DNA from 2 places in the Kroppenstedtia sanguinis genome. Region 2 is predicted to be linked to the other one. Evidence: riboswitches for the same ligand, from Rfam matches in the RefSeq annotation. Region 2 holds a riboswitch; the other holds the start of a gene.
The links. A riboswitch is a leader RNA that binds a small molecule or an ion and turns the genes downstream of it on or off. The one in region 2 is predicted to bind FMN.

Region 1: another riboswitch for FMN. It lies ahead of JOD24_RS00605 (ECF transporter S component); the one in region 2 lies ahead of ribD (bifunctional diaminohydroxyphosphoribosylaminopyrimidine deaminase/5-amino-6-(5-phosphoribosylamino)uracil reductase RibD).

What each region holds. Positions count from the first base shown of each region.
Region 1 covers NZ_JBNPXF010000001.1:120,320-126,598, reverse strand. Annotated here, with positions in the region: gene JOD24_RS00615 (thymidylate synthase) at 1-451, shown strand, start outside; gene JOD24_RS00610 (dihydrofolate reductase) at 448-924, shown strand; gene JOD24_RS00605 (ECF transporter S component) at 1,036-1,596, opposite strand; FMN riboswitch at 1,746-1,882, opposite strand; gene JOD24_RS00600 (peptidoglycan D,D-transpeptidase FtsI family protein) at 1,934-3,739, opposite strand; gene mltG (endolytic transglycosylase MltG) at 3,889-4,935, opposite strand; gene mltG (endolytic transglycosylase MltG) at 5,132-6,169, opposite strand; gene JOD24_RS00585 (DUF1292 domain-containing protein) at 6,256-6,279, opposite strand, start outside.
Region 2 covers NZ_JBNPXF010000010.1:87,651-93,929, forward strand. Annotated here, with positions in the region: gene JOD24_RS08200 (murein hydrolase activator EnvC family protein) at 1-492, shown strand, start outside; gene JOD24_RS08205 (COX15/CtaA family protein) at 633-1,589, shown strand; FMN riboswitch at 1,656-1,793, shown strand; gene ribD (bifunctional diaminohydroxyphosphoribosylaminopyrimidine deaminase/5-amino-6-(5-phosphoribosylamino)uracil reductase RibD) at 1,977-3,077, shown strand; gene JOD24_RS08215 (riboflavin synthase) at 3,098-3,739, shown strand; gene JOD24_RS08220 (bifunctional 3,4-dihydroxy-2-butanone-4-phosphate synthase/GTP cyclohydrolase II) at 3,726-4,925, shown strand; gene ribH (6,7-dimethyl-8-ribityllumazine synthase) at 4,997-5,464, shown strand; gene JOD24_RS08230 (segregation and condensation protein A) at 5,509-6,279, shown strand, end outside.

The DNA of each region.
Region 1 (6,279 bases), on a different contig from region 2:
TGTAGATGAAATCAAGAAAAACCCCGACTCCCGTCGCCTGATTGTCAGTGCCTGGAACCCAACGGAATTGGAAGAGATGGCCCTCCCTCCTTGTCACTGCCTGTTTCAGTTTTATGTGAAGGACGAAACTCTCTCTTGCCAATTGTATCAGCGAAGCGGCGACACCTTTTTGGGAATCCCCTTCAATATTGCCAGCTACGCGCTGTTGACCCATATGATCGCCCATGTGTCGGGGTTGAAACCGGGAGAGTTTATCCATACGCTGGGAGATGCCCATCTCTATTTGAACCATCTGGAGCAAGTGAAGGAGCAACTCACTCGCCAACCACTGCCCCTGCCCACCCTGAAGTTAAACCCAGATGTCACTTCCATCTTTGATTTTACTTATGAAGATATCCAGATCGAGGGATACCAGTCCCATCCCCCGATTAAAGGGAAGGTTTCCGTATGATTCGGCTCATCGTTGCCTATGCCAATCACCGCGTCATCGGCCGAAACGGACAGATGCCTTGGCACCTTCCTAATGACTTGAAGCATTTTAAAGAGACCACCACCGGACATACCGTAGTCATGGGGCGCAAAACCTATGAATCCATCGGAAAACCTCTGCCCCGTCGGCGAAATGTCATTCTAACGGAAAACCCCCACTTCCGCGCTCCTGCAGGAGTAGAAGTGATCCACCATCCACAGGAAGTCACTCAGCTGGGGGATCTGTTTATCATCGGCGGGGCTCAACTGTATGAACAGTTCTTTCCCCTCGCCGATCGTCTCTACATCACAAAGATCGACCTAGAAACGGAAGGGGACACCTTCTTCCCCGAATGGGACCCGAAGGAGTTCAGGATCATCGAGCAAAGGGAAGGGGTTGTAGATCAACAAAACCCCTATCCCCACACTTTTTACATTCTGGAACGAAAACAGTAAGAGATCAGACCACACCTCCACCGATCATGAAGCTCAAATGTAAAATCCCCTCCCAACCGGGTCGTTTTCCGGCTTCGGAGGGGGGTTTTTATGCATGGGAAATGCTGAGTTTCACCCTGCCAACCGCGGTTGAATTCGCCGGTATAAGGGAACGAACACCAAGGCCACGATCAGACCCTTCAACAGATTGAAGGGTCCGATGGCATACAACACTAATGCCGTCTTCTCCGGCCCTTCCACGGTCCAGTTGATCAGAAAAGCGTAGGCCGGCAAGATCACCCAGTAGTTGGCGAGGCTCATTAGAATGGCCGTCACTGGAGCGGCGATAGCCAGACCGATGACCAAGCCCTTGGTGTCGCGGATTTTCCGGGCCGTCCACACGGTGATCAGCACGAACAGACTTCCGGTCAGAAAGTTGGCCATCTGGCCGATAGGCACCCCTGATTCACTCCCGGTAAAAGCAAAATGGAGGAGGTTTTTTACAAATTCCACTGTCACTCCCGCCCAGGGACCCAACATCAGGCCCGCCATTAAGGCTGGGAGTTCACTGAAGTCCACTTTGAGAAAAGCGGGAAAGGGGGGAATCGGGAAATTTAAGTATTGGATTAAAAAGGCAAATCCAGACAACAAAGAGATCATAGTTAACTTCCGAGTCGACAATTTCCCCGTCATCAGACCGACACTCCTTTTTCTGATGACGACGGTACAACAAATAAAAAACCCAAAGAGCGCAGTGACTACGTTCTTCGGGTTAGGAAAATCAGGCAGACCTAAGAAAAGGGAGTTCCTCCCTTTCGGACCACCGGATCCATGTACACGTCATCATCCTTCTCCCATCCAGACTATACTGTCGGTCCCGGAGTTGCACCGGGTCCACCGCTCGCGCGGGTCACGGACTGAGGCACAGAGCAGTGCCATCACCGTCGGTCGGGAATTTCACCCTGCCCCGAAGGATCAACCATATTCGATTACCATACATTCTAAACCAGTTAGGGTGAGAAGGTCAAATTCACCCCTTCTTTTTTCCTTCCAATTCCTCAGCCAAGCCTTCCATCACCTGGCGGAACACCTGGTGTGCTCGTCGGTCATTCCCGTTTTTGACAGAACGAATCAGCACAGCTACGGCATAGCGGGGTTTTTCATAGGAGCTGTATCCCACCATCCACTTGTTGTATCGATCCTTATTCAAACCCAACTGAGCCGTTCCTGTCTTCGCTCCCATGGATACCGTCGCCCCCTTTAGGTCGGAAGCGGTTCCCTGAAGGACAGTTCCCCGCATCATCTCCCGCACGGCTCGGAGTGCTTCGGGAGAGATTTTGCGATCCGTTTTGAGTGCATGGAGGGAGAAACGAAAGTAGGGTTTCCCGTCATGATATTGAATCTCACGCACCACCCGCGGGTTCATTGTTTTCCCCTCATGAAACAAGGTCGTCACCATATTGGTCGCCTGAAGGGGGGTCATTCGCACATCCCGCTGCCCGATGGCGGTCTGCACCACGGCCCCGAGATCTTTATGGGCAGTCTTCTCGGAGAAAATCATCCCGGTCTGTTCTCCGCTCAACTGACGAAAGCCATCTTCCTTGAACACTTTTCCAGACCAGAGAATCCGTTGCCCCAATCCCATGCGACGGGCATACTCCTCAATCATTTTCCCTCCCAGCCGTTCCGCCACCTTGGAGAAAACGACATTACAGGAATTGGCGTAGGCTTGGGATAAGGTTTGGCGTCCGTGTCCTCCTTCCTTGGAATCCTTCATCCCGTAGCGGCCGAGATGCCCTTTGCAGGTAAATGTTTCGGTAGGTTTCACTTTGCCGCTGTCCAGAGCCGCCACTGCAACGACGGTCTTGAAGATAGAGCCTGGCGTCGTCTCCATCAGTGCCCGGTTGTCCCAGGGGTTCTCCCCTTTGCGAGCAGTATCCATGTCCGGTTTGCTAGCCATTGCCAGAACATCTCCGGTGGCTATCTCCTGCACAACCACAGCTCCATCCGTTACCCCCGCTTCATCCAGAGCCTTTTCCGCCACCTGCTGGGCTCTTCGATCCATGGTGGATTGAATACGATAGGGAATCGCATCCCCGCTTTCCGCCGTCGTCATATTGAGGCCGTTTAAGGGTTGCCCCCGGCCGTCAGTGGTGTAGGTAAGCCACTGTTGCGCCCCTCCGTGCAAAAAAGGCTCAAAAGCAGCCTCCAAGCCGGTCACCCCGATCCGGGAATGGGATGAATAGTGTCCAGCATCCCATTCCTCCGGATATTTCTCCCGCACCAGAAAGGGATTCCGTTCCACCCGGCCGATCAGCTGTTGAGCCAATCGCCCCCCATCATAGCGATGATCCCCCTGAAGGGCGTAAACTCCCGGAATATCCAGCTGTCGGATCGCTTGGGCCTGTTCTTCGGTAAGAGTTGGCCCCTCTCCTTTCTTGTCGGGAAGGGCACGAGGTTGGTCTAGATTCTCCACCTGTTCCCGAAATTCACTAAAAGAATATCCGATGAGATCTGCCACCTGCTTTAACGGGTCTGTATAGGCGCTCCATTGGCTCTCTGACAGTGGAAAGACAACCAATCTCCAAGCTTTCTCTCCGGTCAAAGATTTTCCCTGGCGATCCAAGATCGGCCCCCGGCCGCTATCCGCCACATACATCCGACTCTGTTGAGCTTCCGCCTGGGCGATCAAGTCCGCCTCTTCTCCTGAAAATGAATGCACCGCCACCATCTGAATCCAGTAGAGTCGTAATAGAATTCCGGAAAAGGCCAGAGTCAACGCTCCTGAAATCAGCCAGGCTTTCCATCGCTTCGATTCTCCTGCTCCACTTCGCATCACCATCCGCCCCTTCCAACATCCAGCTTGGGCAACTCTTCCGTCGTGTATACCGTAAATTGAAGACGGATTTGAGGAGAGCGAGAGAGTCGGAAGGACACTACCCCCTAAGTAAAAACCCCGCCTTTCGGAATCGGCGGGGTTTGGGCTCATTGGGGTTGTTCCCCTTGAGTGGCTTCTTTTTTACTTCGCTCGATGTTCTGCAAATGTTCCTTTTCCGTACGAGAAAAATAATGAAGACCGGAGCCATCCTTGCGTGTTACATAATAGGAATAGGAATGTTCTTCCGGTTCCAATGCGGCACGGAGCGCTTTGGGTCCTGGGTTGGAGATGGGTCCCGGTGGCAATCCTTTGATCTGGTAGGTATTATACGGACTTTTGACTTTCAGGTCCTTGTACAGCAACCGAGCTTTCTGCTCGCCCAAAGCATACTGGACTGTAGCGTCCACCTGCAATTTTTTGTTCACTTTCAAGCGATTGTAGATCACCCCGGCAATCCGGGGGAACTCTTCCTCCACTCTTCCTTCCCGTTCGATGATGGAGGCAATGGTTACCCACTCTTCCATCGTTAGGTTTTTCTCTTTCAGCTTCGACTGAATCCCTTCCCGCTCCATATTCCGCTCAAACTGTTGAAGCATTTTCTGCACCAGATGCTTGGAGTCAGCTCCTTTAGGCAGGTTGTAAGTGGTGGGATACAGATACCCCTCCAGCTGATAACGCCGCTTCGGATCCGTGGGAATATCCTTTACAAAAGAGTCGGGATAATTCTCTTTACGGTTTACGGCCTTGAGAAATCCCTCCCCGTCCAGTCCCTTTTTATCCAACTTGGCGGCGATCTTCTCCGCCGTAAATCCTTCAGGAACGGTCAGGCGCATCACATTTTGTGAGCCGTCAGTAAAAATATTTAAGAGTTCTGGAGTTCCCGAATCTGGAGGAACTTCATACACCCCGGCCTTCAGATCCTTCGTTCTTCCTTGGAGAAAAGCATATGCGACAAATAGGAAGTCATTCTTGATCAATTCTTGTCGTTCCAATTCCCGGCCCACATCGACAATCGAGTCACCGGACTTCACTTCCACCTCTACCACTCGCTTCACGGAGGTGGGAGACAAGCTATGCTCCACATACCAATATCCCAAGGCGGAAAATAACCCCACCATCAGGAAGGTAAAGAATAGACGCACTAACCATTTCATGGGGGTTGCTTCCTCTCCTGATGTGTTTTCGCCCTTACCTTACCATAACCTCACTATCTGAACAATCGGCCCAATGAACGAGAAAGTCGATCACGGGCCCCTCCCCCATCCAGACCGTTGGAGTCCTTGGGACTCCCATCCCTTTGATACAAAAGTAGAAAAAACCATTTCTCCCTGTAACTATTTTATTTTTCACTTAGTTTGAGCTGTTTTGCGTCTGTTTGCTTTGTTTAATATAGCGTTGATGCTGTTCAAAGGTTTCGGCAAAATAATGTTCTCCCGTACCATCCTTTTTGGTCACATAATAAAGGTACGCGTGTTTGTCTGGATTCAGGGCAGCGAGAAGCGCTTTTTCACCCGGATTGGAGATGGCTCCTGGAGGGAGACCCTCAATCTTATAGGTGTTATAAACACTGTCCAGTTTCAGATCATCGTAAGAAAGGCGAGCCTTTTGGGAACCACGGGCATATTGGATTGTGGCATCCACCTGAAGCCGCATATTTTTGTTTAGGCGATTATAAATCACGCCTGCAATTTTCGGGAATTCCTGTTTGGCTTGTCCTTCCCGTTCCACAATCGAAGCGATCGTCACCCATTTGTCCAAGGTCAGGTTTTTATTCTGCAGTTGTTCCATCACCCCGTGTTCCTTCATCTTATTGTTGAATTGGCCCAGCATCATTTGCACCACGTCCTCTGGTTTGGCGGTTTTGGGGATGTTGTAAGTGCTGGGATAAAGATATCCTTCTAATCGATAGCGTCGTTGGGAATCCTTGGGAACTTTCTGGAGAAAATCTTGGTTAAATTCTCCTTCTTCCACCGCCTGGATAAACTCTTCTTTGGAAAATTTAGTTTTTTGTTCCAGCTTTTCGCCAATCTGCTCGATTGTGTAACCTTCTGGAATGGTGACCGCGACTGTATTTTGGCGTCCATTGGTGATGATATCAAAAATTCCGTTGACATCCACCTCAGGGGGGATCTGGTAAACCCCCGCTTGCAACCCTTTGGATTTACCTGTCAGCCACGCATATGTACTGAAAAACCAATCGTTTCGGATCAAACCCTGTTCCTTTAACATCCGGCCGATTGCCGTCGTAGAAGTCCCGGATCCGATTTCCAATTGGACAGGCTCGGACCGCTTGGGAGAACCGAGGGAATAATCCACATAAAGATAAGCCAGAAAAGACCATGCGGAAAAAAGGATTAAAGTATAAATAATACGCATCAGCCATTTCATTCATGGGTACCCCTTCTACTATTTTGCCCTCCTAATGTTATCACATGTCCCATAAAAAAAAACGGGGAATCCCCCGTCATTCGACATCAATCGCCTAAATAGAGCATTTC
Region 2 (6,279 bases):
GAGAAGAACCAAGATAAACTGAGTTCTCTGAAGCATGAAGAGGGGGATTACCGGAAGGAACTGTCTGAATTGAATTTGGAGCACTTGAAGGCGGGCTCTTTTTCTTTTCAGGGTCCTCTGAGTCGTCCGGCAGGAGGTCATATCTCATCCGGTTATGGATATCGCGGAAGTGAGTTCCATACAGGGATCGATTTTGCAAACGGTCAAGGCTCCCCAATTTATGCGGCTGCTAACGGACGGGTGATCCGTGCTCAAAGTTGCAGTTGCGGTTATGGTTACTATATCATGATCGATCATGGTGGCGGTATTTTCAGTCTCTACGCCCACATGTATTCCTGGCAATCCAAGGTGTCTGTGGGGAGTGTGGTGAAAAAGGGACAACGGATCGCCTCGATCGGAAACAACGGACGTTCCACAGGTCCTCATCTTCATTTTGAAGTGCATGAAGGACGCCCCGGTAACTATGTAAATCCCCATAAATATTTGCAATGAAACCTGCCCTCTTCCATTCGGAAGGGGGTTTTTGAAGTATGGAGAATTTGTGCCTGTTAACGGCTCGAAGCTATAGAAATACCGGGAGTGTGGTAGAATGATGGATGTCAAAAGGTATACAGAGAGAGGAGGTACTCCCAATGAATCGATCGATTCGGGGAATGTCTATTCTGGGAGCGGCGGGAACTTTGCTGATTGTCTTGATGGGGGCATTGGTAACCAAGACCGGTTCCGAAGACGGATGTGGGAACACCTGGCCCTTCTGTCACGGCGAAATTTTACCCAGCTACCATACTCTGGAGTTGTGGATTGAATATAGTCACCGGATTGTTTCTGGACTGGTCGGTTTGATCGTTGTGGTAGCCTCAGTCGGAGCTTGGATTTTGTACAAAAAAAACTTTACTGTCAAGTTCTTAGCATTTAACAGTGTGTTTTTTATCCTTTTGCAGGGTCTGCTCGGAGCGGCAGCAGTGATTTGGGGACAGTCAGATGCTGTGTTGGCTCTTCACTTCGGCATTTCCCTCTTGTCCTTTGCCAGTATACTCCTGCTGGCGTTGGTTCTGACCCGGATAAATCGTCAGGGATCTTCCCGAAGTAGCAGTGCTTCGTCTGTGTCCCCAGGGTTGAAATATGGAATATGGGGCTTGGCCGTTTATACCTATGTGGTCGTCTATACCGGTGCCTATGTCCGGCATACAGGTTCCAGTTTGGGTTGTGCCGACTGGCCTTTGTGCGGAAATAGCTGGGTACCGGATCTGTTCAGTCAAGTGGGAGTACAATTGACTCACCGCCTGTTTGCCGGTCTGTTGTTCCTGTTTACGATTTGGTTATGGTGGGTGGTCAGGAAAAAATATCCCCAGCGGAAGGATTTAAACCGGGGGGCACGCTGGTCTGTTATTTTGACCTTTCTTCAAGTGTTGACCGGCGGTGCAATCGTTTTGACCAAGCTGGAATTGATGGTGGCTCTCGTCCATGCGACTTTGATCTGTCTCTTCTTTTCTGTGATCTGTTATCTTTGTATGCAAGTGGGTCTGCCCTGGAAGGGAAACCAAGCTTCTTCGCTTCCGAAAGGGAATCGCGATCCCTTAACTCCATGATGTGATATCGCCATACTGGATTGGGTATGCTATACTGTAAACGCATCACTCAATTGAATGCTGTTTTACATCCTTCGGGGCGGGGTGAAATTCCCGACCGACGGTGATGGAGGGGTCTCCCTCCTCAGTCCGTGACCCGCGATTGCGGTGGATCCGGTGAAACTCCGGGGCCGACAGTTAAAGTCTGGATGGGAGAAGGATGAAGGGGAACACGGGTGCCTATTGTGGCAGTGGTGATGTTTTGCTGTGGCCGCTGCCTGCAAAAAATCGGTTTTTAAGTTGAAACCGAGGGTATTCCGGTGTTTTCATATCCTGTTTCCCTGTTTTCAAAAAGCCCTGATGGAAAGGGCTTTTTTTATTTGACTTCAGGGGGGAGTCTCCTTGAGCATGAATTGGACAGAAGAGGAACGGTGGATGGAGTTGGCACTTCGCTTGGCGGAGGCGACCCGTGGACAGACGTCTCCCAATCCCCTTGTGGGAGCTGTGGTGGTGAAGGACGGCCAATTGTTGGGCGCCGGGGCCCATTTGAAAGCGGGGACCCCTCATGCGGAGGTGCATGCCCTGGAACAAGCAGGGAAGGCGGCGGAGGGGAGCACTCTTTATGTCACTCTTGAACCATGTAATCATGAGGGGCGGACTCCCCCCTGCACCGAGCGATTAATCGCCTCGGGAGTGAGACAGGTGGTAGTGGGAAGCACCGATCCAGACCCGTTGGTGTCGGGAAGAGGTGTGCAACGGCTCCGGGAAGCCGGTTTGTCGGTAAAGACCGAGGTGCTTGCGGATCGATGCATCCGATTGAATGAGGCCTATTTTCACCATCGTCGCACAGGATTTCCCTTCGTCACCTTGAAAGCAGCCGTCACCCTCGACGGAAAGACGGCCACCTCTGCCGGAGACAGCCGTTGGGTGACAGGGGAAGCATCCAGGGAAGAGGTGCATCGGCTGCGTCATCAACATGATGCGGTTCTGATCGGCTCCGGGACCGCTTGGCACGATCGGCCGCAGCTGACGGTCCGGTTGCCGGGAGGCGGTAAAAATCCCCTGCGGGTCGTGGTGGACAGCCAGCTCCGCATTCCCTTGAACAGTCCGTTGGCAGAGGTGAAGTCTGCTTTTACTTGGGTGTTTTGTACCGACGAGGCGGATCCCGGACGAGAAGCGGCCTTGACAGCTCAGGGGATACGTGTATTTCGAACAGGGGCGGGCTCGCAGGTGAAGCTGGCATCGGTTTTTCGCCGTTTAGGTCAAGAAGGGATCGTCTCAGTACTGACGGAGAGCGGTGGGGAATTAAACGCATCGCTGTTGCGAGAAGGGTGGGTAAACCGGGTGATGTTTTTCATTGCACCCAAGATTTTAGGGGGCCGAGACAGCCTGACTGCTGTCGAGGGGGCACCGGTGGCGCAAATGAAAGAAGCTCTCTCACTGGAAGATGTATCTGTGGATCTCTTTGGCCAGGATATTTGTGTCACTGGAATTCCCCGCAAGCCTTGATGGAAAGGAAGGGATGCTTTATGTTTGCCGGGTTGGTGGAAGAGGTGGGCCGCATTGGCTCCTTGGATCGTAGGGGGGAGGGGATGCGCCTGACTATCTCCTGTAAACAGGTGTTGGAGGGAGTTCGGGTAGGGGACAGTATCGCTGTGAACGGTGTCTGTCTGACGGTGGTCGGTTTTGATTCTCATCAGTTTTGGACCGATGTGATGCCGGAGACGATGAATCGGTCCAACCTGAATCATCTCGCCCTCGGCAGTCCGGTCAATTTGGAGCGGGCATTGCGGGTGGGGGACCGGTTGGGAGGCCATTTTGTACAAGGACATGTGGACGGAATGGGACGCATTCTTCTTTGCACTTCCCGGGAAAATGCGGTGCTGTTTCGGATCGGGGTTCCCCCTGAGTTGACCCAGTGGATGGTGGATCAAGGGTCAGTGGCAGTTAACGGAATCAGTTTGACGATTGTGACGGTGGAACCGGAAGCTTTTACGGTCTCCATTATTCCCCACACTTTGCGGTCGACCCAATTAAAAGAGGCGAGGGCGGGAGATTCCGTAAATATCGAGTGTGACATGATTGGTAAATATGCAGCCAAATGGGCCACGACAAATGAGGCGTCTGCAAGGGCAAAATGGCAGGAGGCGGAGGCAGATGCGCGATTTTGATCTGATCGAAGATGCCATTTATGAGTTGATGCAGGGGGGAGTCATCATCGTGGTTGATGACGAAGATCGGGAGAATGAAGGGGATTTTATGGCCCTTGCCGAAAAGGCGACTCCCGAGGTGATCAATTTTATGATCACCCACGGCAGGGGACTGGTCTGCGCCCCGATCACAGAGGATAGGGCTCGGGAGTTGGATCTTCCCTTAATGGTTCGCCGGAACACAGATACCTACGGTACGGCTTTCACTGTTTCTGTCGACCATGTTTCCAATACCACAGGAATCTCCGCCCATGAACGTTCAGCGACAGTAAAGGCTTTGATCCATCCAGAGGCAGGGGCAGGTGATTTTCGCCGCCCCGGCCATATCTTTCCCTTGATTGCCAAAAAGGGAGGAGTACTCCGTCGTGCAGGCCATACGGAAGCGGGGGTGGATTTGGCCCGTCTGTGCGGTGCCGCCCCGGCTGCGGTGATTTGTGAAGTGATCAAGGAAGACGGTCATATGGCTCGTGTGCCGGATTTGATGGAGATTGCCGAGGCACATCAACTTAAAATGATCACCATCCAGGACTTAATCCACTATCGCAACCACAAGGAAAAATGGGTGGAGCGAGTGGTTTCCACCCGACTTCCTACGGAGTTTGGTGAGTTTATCGCTTATGGATATCGAAATGATGTGGATGAAAAAGAACATATTGCCTTGGTCAAAGGGGAGATCGATGCCGATCAGCCGGTGATGGTCCGGGTGCACTCAGAATGCCTCACAGGAGACGTATTTGGGTCTCATCGCTGTGACTGTGGTCCCCAGCTACATGCCGCTTTGAGACAGATTGAAGAAGAGGGGAGAGGCATCCTTCTCTATATGCGTCAGGAAGGACGCGGGATCGGTCTTCTCAATAAATTGAAGGCTTATAAGTTACAAGAAGAGGGGTTGGACACCGTCGAAGCCAATCTAAAGCTAGGTTTTCGGCCTGACTTGCGTGAGTATGGGATCGGGGCTCAGATCCTGCGCGATCTCGGGGTGAAGAAGATGCGTCTGTTGACTAACAACCCCCGCAAAATCACAGGTTTAAAAGGTTATGGGCTTGAGGTGACGGAAGTGTTGCCCATCGAAATGCCCCCCCAGCCAGATAATGAACATTATTTGCGGACCAAAAAGAACAAGTTGGGCCATAGGCTCCACCTGTGAGCAAAAGTGAAGATCCCTTGTCTCCATCCATATGAATTAATCACATCCTCGAGAAAAGGAGTTTTTCCAGCATGGGGAGAATTTTTGAAGGAAACCTGATTGCAGACGATCTGCGTTTCGGAGTGGTAGTGGCACGTTTTAATGACTTGATCACTTCCAGATTGCTGGAGGGGGCTGAACGTGCATTATCTCGTCATGGGGCCAAGGGAGAGGCGATTGATGTGGCCTGGGTTCCAGGAGCCTTTGAAATCCCTTTGATCGCTGATCAAATGGCGGCTTCAGGCAGATATGATGCCATCATCTGCCTGGGCGCAGTAATCCGGGGCTCTACACCCCATTTCGATTATGTCTGTTCTGAAGCGGCGAAAGGGATCGGAGCTGCTGCTACCAAACATGGCCTCCCTGTGGTCTTTGGGATTTTAACGGTGGACACCATCGAGCAGGCGATCGAGCGGGCCGGTACCAAGGCGGGAAATAAAGGATGGGATGCGGCGATAACAGCCATTGAAACCGCCAATTTGCAAAAGGCTCTGACATAGGTAGGGAAAGAAAGGGCAGTGAAGGGAGGGGTCCATGATTGGAAATGAAAGTCAAGCTGGATATGTTTGAGGGGCCTTTAGACCTCCTCCTCCATCTGATCGATAAATCGGAACTGGATGTGTGTGAGATTCCCATCGCCCGGATCACGGATCAGTATATGGAGTCTTTGACGGCGATGCAAGTTTTTGAGTTGGAGTCGGCCAGCGAATTCCTGGTGATGGCGGCCACACTGCTGGCCATTAAAAGCAGGATGTTGCTTCCTCGGGCGGAACCTGCCGATCTATCTGATGTCCTGGAGGATGAAGAGGGGATGGACCCGCGGGAAGAGTTGGTTCAGCGGTTGTTGGAGTATAAACGGTATAAACGCCTGGCCGATGTCCTGCGTGAGCGGGAAGCGGACCGGAGCCAGGTTTACACCCGGATGCCGATGGATCTAACAGAGTATACCCCAGATGAAAACCCCTTGGAAGGGATCACCCCAGACGAACTATTGCAGCACTTTGTCGATGTGATCCACAAGCGGGAGGAGGAAGTTAGGGAAGAGGAACCGACTAAAATGACGCGGGAAGAGATTTCGGTGAGTGACCGGATGGATGAAATTGATGATTTTCTCACTCGTCAGGAAGGATCCCTCTTTTTTTCGGAATTGCTCCATTGGGAGGTGATCACCCGAGAGCGGGTGATCACGACTTTTTTGGCCTTGCTTGAATTGTTGAAGTTGAAACGGATTCGGGTTCGCCAGAGCGAGCTGTTTGATGAAATCCAAATCGAAGCTTTAGTAGCGGCGGAAGGAGGAGAAGCTTCTGGAGGATCA